Linked DNA regions of Sediminicoccus rosea. The protein of the gene in region 1 interacts with the protein of each later gene in a pairwise test. Links are inferred from orthologs where the notes say so. Each region holds a gene or a part of one and is shown on either strand. Other genes may lie near its edges.

Region 1 (3,103 bases):
AATCCACCATCTCCCGCCTGTTGTTCCGCTTCTACGACGTGACCGGCGGCGCGGTGCTGATCGACGGGCAGGATGTGCGGAGCGTGACGCAGGACAGCGTGCGCCGCGCCATCGGCGTGGTGCCGCAGGACACGGTGCTGTTCAACGACACCATCCGCTACAACATCGCCTATGGCCGTCCGGGCGCCACCGATGAGGAGGTGGAGGAGGCCGCGCGCCTCGCCCAGGTGCATGACTTCGTCCTCAAGCTGCCCGATGGCTACAAGACCCGCGTGGGCGAGCGTGGCCTCAAGCTCTCGGGCGGCGAGAAGCAGCGCGTGGCGATCGCGCGCACCATCCTGAAGGACCCGCGCATCCTCATCCTGGACGAGGCGACCAGCGCGCTCGACACCCGCACCGAGCAGGAGATCCAGGCGGCGCTGCGCGACGTCTCCCGCGGGCGGACCACGCTGGTCATCGCGCACCGCCTCTCCACCGTGGTGGAGGCGGATGAGATCATCGTGCTGGAGGAAGGGCGCATCGCCGAGCGGGGCACGCATGGCGCGCTGATCGCGGCCGATGGCCTCTATGCCGAGATGTGGCGCCGCCAGTCCGAGGCGGTGGCGGCGGCCGAGGCGGCGGCGCTGGCCCAGGCCCAGGCGGAATTCGGCAGCGGCGTGAGCGCCCGGGCGGCGGGCGAGGCGCGGATGACAAAGCCTTAATCCTGGCGCTCTTCCCTGGCCGCGCTCCAGGCCCCATCTGGCTGGAAAGATTGGAGTTGCCGGACAATGCAAGCAGCGGATGGGGATGCCCCCGAGGATCTGAGCCACGCCGGCTCGGTGGTGGACAAGGCGATCGAGTACATGCTCGAGCAGCAGATCGCCCCGATCTCCGCCGCGTCCGCGCTGCTGGGCGGCGCACTGGGCCTGCTGTCGCGCAGCATGGATGACCGCTCCATCGCCGGCGTGCTGCGCCAGGCGTTGGCGAGCGTGGAGGCCGGCGAGCTTCGGCAATTGCCGACGCTGCCGAAGGGCTGAGCGCCGCGCGCGCCTGACCCGCGCCTGACCCGCGCTTGACTCAGGGGCGCGGCTGCCGCAAAAGCCGCGCTCCGATTTACCGCCGCGCCGGGGGACCCCGTGCGCGCCCAGTTTGCAGGATCATCACCATGGCTCGCCGCTGCGGCATCACCGGCAAGGGCGTTCAGTCTGGCAACAATGTCAGCCACGCGAACAACAAGACCCGTCGGCGCTTCCTGCCCAACCTGCAGGAAACCTCCTTCTACTCCGACGTGCTGGCCACCTCGATCCAGCTGCGGCTGACCACGTCGGGCATCCGCACCATCGAGCACAATGGCGGCATCGACGCCTTCCTGCTCACCACCAAGCCGCGCAACCTGCCGCCCGAGGCGGTGGTGCTCAAGCGCCGCATCCTGCGCGCCCAGGCCAAGAAGGCCGCGGCGGCCTGAGTCCCGCCGGCCGGGGCATGGCCCCGCGCCGCGGATTCTGCACGAATTACTGAGGCTGCAATGCCGCGAATCGGGCCAAATGCCCGATTCGCGGCATTTGTGTTTGGGGCGCCCGGCCGCGGGGCCGCGCCTTGAGACGTCGGGAAATCGTTGTCTTTCCGTATCATAAAGGCCGATCGGGCAAGTCGGGCTTGGTTTTCGGGATTCGTCCCAGGGCCGTTTTAACCGGCTGTTAACCGAATCGGGCGAGAATCACTCGCATGATGACCGACGCCCTCCCCGATGCCCTCCCCGCCGCCCTGGCCGTCCTCGCCGCCGCCGGCGGGCTTGCCGCCATTGCCGGTCTCGGCCGCGCGTCGCGCCTCGCGGCGGAGCTGACCACCCTGCGCGGCCTGGCCGAGGGCCGGCGCCGCAGCTTCGGCCTGCTCGCGCGGGACATGAACAGCCTGGGCCTGGCCCTGCTGGGCCGCGCCCAGCTCCTGGCCACGCAGTCCGGGGGAGAGGAAGCCGGCCGCGCCTTCGAGGGGGAGGCGCGGCACCTTCTCGCCCTGGCCGATGCCGCCGCCGAGGAAGCGGGCGGCGCCGTGCCCGCGCGCGGCCTGCAGGAGGAGCGCTTCCCGCTCGCGCCCATCCTGCGCGAGGCGGTGGCCATCGCCAGCGCGCAGCTTGGCCCCGGCAAGCGGCATTGGCGCATCGCGCCGGCCATCGAGAACCTGGCCGTGACGGCCGACCGGCGTGCCCTGCGCGGTGCCCTGGTTCAGGTGCTGGGCCGCGCCGCCCGCGCCACGGCCGAGGCCGATGTGATCGAGATCCGCGCGGATCTGAGGCCGCATGCCGCCTCGATCATCATCGAGGATGAGGGGGTGGGCCTCGCCATCGAGGATCTGGCGCCCATCGCCCATGATGGCGGGGCCGACCGCTCCCGGGGCCTGGGCTTCGGGCTCTCCCTGGCGCGCTCGCTGCTGCGGGCCCATGGCGGGGAGCTGGTGATCGAGGCCGCGCCGGGGATCGGGGCGCGCGCCTTCCTCTCGCTGCCGCCGGAGCGGATGGCGGCGGTCGCCTGAACCCGGCCTACCAGTGGCGGCGGGGGCCGCCGCGCCAGGGCCGGCCGTAATAGTGCCGGGGCGGCCCGTAATAGACCGGCGGCGCGTAGAAGCGCGGCGGCGGCGGGGGCACGAAGACCACGGGCGGCGGCACGAAGAGCGGCCGCGGCGGCGCGTAATAGACCGGCGGGGGCGGGACGTAGCGATAGGCCGGCGGGCCGAAGCCCGGCTTGTCCCAGTATTGCGCCTGGGCGCCCCCCGGCTGCAGCAGGCCCAGGGCCAGGGCGCCGGCGATGATCAGGCTGTGGAACGGTCGCATCGGAGAAGCCTCCTTCACTCGTCACAGGGAACACGGCCAGCATGGCCGAAGCGTGGCGCGATCATGGCGTCAGCCGCCGCGCCAGCCCCGGTAGGGGCCGCCGCGATAGGGCCCGCCATAATAGCGCGGCGGCCCATAGAAGCGGGGCGGCGGCGCGTAGTAGCGCGGGGGCGGCGCGTAGAAGCGCGGCGGCGGGGGGGCGTAGTAGCGCGGCACGGGCGCGTAGTAGCGGGGCGCCGGCGCGACATAGGCCGGGCCGACATAGCCGCCGCCATAGACCGGCCCGCCGACATAGCC
Region 2 (3,310 bases), 2.2 Mb from region 1 along the record:
CAGATCGGCCTGACCTCCAGCACCTTCCGCAACGCGACCGGCTGGCCCGACCCCGAGCACCGGATGACCGCGCGGGACCTTGCCACGCTGGCCCGGCGGATCATCGTGGACCATCCGGAATTCTACCGCTTCTACAGCGAGCGCAGCTTCCGTTGGAACAACATCACGCAGGAGAACCGCAACCCGCTGCTGGGCCGCGTCGCCGGCGCCGATGGGTTGAAGACCGGCCATACGGAGGAGGCGGGCTACGGCCTGACCGCCAGCGTCCGGCGTGGCGAGCGTCGGCTGATCCTCGTCGTCGGCGGCCTGCCCACCATGCGGGCGCGCGGCGAGGAGGCGGAGCGCCTCATGGAATGGGGCTTCCGCGAGTTCGACAATGTCGTCCTGTTCCGCGCGGCCGACACGATCGAGGAGGTGCCCGTCCATCTGGGCGAGCGCCGCACCGTGCCGCTGATCGGCGGGCGCGAGGTGGTGGCGACCGTCCCGCGCGGCTGGCGGGACAGCCTGCAGGCGCGCATCCGCTTCGAAGCGCCGGTGCCGGCCCCGGTGGTGAAGGGGCAAGAACTGGGCCGCCTCGAAATCTCGGGGCGCGGCGTGCCGCCGATGGCATTGCCGCTCTATGCGGGTGCGGATGTGGAGCGGCTGGGTCTGCTGGCGCGCATTCCCGCGGTGATCGGCCGGATGATGGGTGGCGGGACTTGAATCCCAAGTTCATCACGCTCGAGGGCGGTGAGGGCTCAGGAAAGACAACCCAGGGAAAAAATCTTGCCGCCTGGCTTGCCGCTTCTGGGTATTCCGTCCTTCGCACCAGGGAGCCGGGGGGATCCGCGGGGGCCGAAGCCATCCGCGGACTGCTGCTCGGCCGTTCGGGCTGGGACCCCGTGGCGGAAATGGCGCTGCATTTCGCCGCGCGACGCGAGCACTGGGCCCGCAGCATCCAGCCCAGTCTCGCCGCCGGCAGCTTTGTCGTCTGTGACCGCTTCTTCGACAGCACGCTGGCCTATCAGGTGGCCGGGCAGGGGGCGCCGCGCGCGGCCTGGGAGGGGTTGCGGGCCGTCACCCTGGGTGATGTGGCGCCGGACCTCACCCTCTATCTGGACGTGCCGGTGGCGCTTGGCGTGTCGCGCGCGATGGAGCGAGGGGATGCGAACCGCTATGACCGCCTCGGCCTCGAATTCCATGAGCGGATCAGGCAATCCTTCCTGGCACAGGCGGCCGCCGAGCCAGGACGTTTTGCCGTGATCGACGCCTCGGCCCCCCTCGCCGCCGTCACCGAGGCCGTGATCGCCACCACGCGCGCCAGGCTTGGCTTGCCGTGATCCTGCCGCGCGGGAATCCCATCCTTGCAGGCCATGAGCAGGCGGCGGCCAGCCTCGGCGCGGCTGCGCGTTCAGGCCGGCTGCACCATGCCTGGCTGTTCTGCGGGCCGCCCGGGATCGGCAAGGCGACGCTGGCCTATCGCTTCGCGCGCTGGCTGCTCGCCGGCCAGCCGCCTGGCGCGGAGCCGTTGCATGTTGCGGAGACGGACCCGGTCTTCCGCCGCGTCGCCGCCGGCAGCCATCCCGACCTCATGGTGCTGGAACCCCAGGCCGAGCCTGGCAAGCGCCGCATCATCAAGGTGGACGAGGCGCGCGAGGCCCGCGCCTTCCTGAACCTCACCGCGGCCGAGGGCGGCTGGCGCGTCGTCATCATGGATGAGGTGGAGGCGATGGAGGCGGCCTCCGCCAACACCATCCTGAAGACGCTGGAGGAGCCGCCGCCGCGCACCGTCCTGCTGCTGATCACGGCCTCGCCCGGGCGGCTGCTGCCCACCATCCGCAGCCGTTGCCGGCGCCTCGACCTCTTCGCGCTTGAGGATGCGGCGATGGAGCGCCTGCTCGGCGAGTGGCTGCCCGACCTGCCGCGCCTGGACCGGATGGAGCTGATCCGCCTCGCCGAGGGCTCGCCCGGGCGGGCGCTGGAACTGGCGCAGGGGGAGGGGGTTGAGCTGGCGCGCCTGGCCGATGCCACCCTGCAGGACCTGCCGCGCGGCCTGGCCGCCCATGCGCTCGCCGACCGGATCGCGGGGCGGGAGGCGGCGCTGGCCTTTCCGGCCTTCTTCAACCTGCTGCTGCGGGGCCTCTCCCAGGCGGTGCGCGCCGCGGCGCGCGGCGAGCCGGCCGCGCCCTGGCTCGGCCAGCGCCCGCTCGCCGAATGGGTGGAGGCGGCGGAGGCGGTGGCGAAGCTGGTGCAGGAGACGGAACGCCTCTCGCTGGACCGCCGCCAGGCCGTCCTGGTGGCCATGGACAGCTTGCGGGGACGCTAGAGGCGCTTCATAGGTCAGGCATGAGCCCGATCTACCTGACCACCCCGATCTATTACGTCAATGACAAGCCGCATATCGGCCACGCCTATACGAGCCTGGCGACCGATGTGCTGGCCCGCTGGCACCGGCTGGCGGGGCGGGAGGTCTATTTCCTGACCGGCACGGACGAGCATGGCCAGAAGGTGGAGAAGGCCGCGCAGGATGCGGGCGAGGACCCGCAGGCCTTCACCGACCGTGTCAGCCAGGCCTTCCGCGACCTCACGGTCACGATGGGCTTTTCCAATGACGGCTTCATCCGCACCACGGAGAAGCGCCATTACGAAGCCTGCCAGGCGCTGTGGAAGCGCCTCGTCGAGCGCGGCCAGATCTATCTCGGCGCCTATGAGGGCTGGTACGCGGTGCGCGACGAGGCCTTCTACGGCCCGGACGAGCTCACCGAGCGAGATGGCGTGAAATACGCCCCCTCGGGCGCGCCGGTGGAATGGGTGCGGGAGCCCTCTTATTTCTTCCGACTTTCAGCTTGGGCCGACAAGCTACTGAAATACTACGAAACCAACCCTGATTTCATCGCCCCGGCCAGCCGACGGAACGAGGTGATCAGCTTCATCAAGTCGGGACTGTCGGATCTCTCCATCTCTCGCACTTCGTTCCGCTGGGGCGTGCCGGTGCCGGGGGATGACGCTCATGTGATGTATGTCTGGCTCGATGCCCTCACAAACTACATCACGGCCTTGGGCTATCCTGATGAAAAATCGGAACTTTGGAAGTTCTGGCCGGCTGATGTGCATTTCGTCGGCAAGGACATCCTGCGCTTCCACGCCATCTACTGGCCGGCCTTCCTGATGGCGGCCGACCTGCCGCCGCCGAGGCGCGTCTTCGCGCATGGCTGGTGGACCAATGAGGGGCAGAAGATCAGCAAGTCCCTCGGCAATGTCATTGATCCCCTGGCGCTGGTGGAGGAGTTCGGCCTCGACCCCGTGCGGTACTTCCTGCTGCGCGAAGTGC

The links.
Region 2: the proteins of rpmB (region 1) and R9Z33_RS13285 interact in binary tests that used the Escherichia coli proteins (3 or more experiments, as listed by UniProt). The link is inferred for Sediminicoccus rosea from one-to-one orthologs.

Annotation. Positions count from the first base shown.
Region 1 is NZ_CP137852.1:546,633-549,735, forward strand. The notes cover bases 2-2,794. They hold rpmB (50S ribosomal protein L28), read left to right. Parts: upstream 2-1,144; coding sequence 1,145-1,444; downstream 1,445-2,794. Other genes in these bases: R9Z33_RS02655 (ABCB family ABC transporter ATP-binding protein/permease), read left to right, coding at 2-701; R9Z33_RS02660 (hypothetical protein), read left to right, coding at 768-1,016; R9Z33_RS02670 (sensor histidine kinase), read left to right, coding at 1,708-2,508; R9Z33_RS02675 (hypothetical protein), read right to left, coding at 2,516-2,794. Also shown: more of R9Z33_RS02655, read left to right, coding at 1-1; more of R9Z33_RS02675, read right to left, coding at 2,795-2,806; R9Z33_RS02680 (hypothetical protein), read right to left, coding at 2,876-3,103.
Region 2 is NZ_CP137852.1:2,754,124-2,757,433, reverse strand. The notes cover bases 311-3,310. They hold R9Z33_RS13285 (DNA polymerase III subunit delta'), read left to right. Parts: upstream 311-1,315; coding sequence 1,316-2,305; downstream 2,306-3,310. Other genes in these bases: metG (methionine--tRNA ligase), read left to right, coding at 2,326-3,310; tmk (dTMP kinase), read left to right, coding at 699-1,319; R9Z33_RS13295 (D-alanyl-D-alanine carboxypeptidase family protein), read left to right, coding at 311-702. In the rest of the region: more of R9Z33_RS13295, read left to right, coding at 1-310. UniProt on the Escherichia coli protein: Part of the beta sliding clamp loading complex, which hydrolyzes ATP to load the beta clamp onto primed DNA to form the DNA replication pre-initiation complex.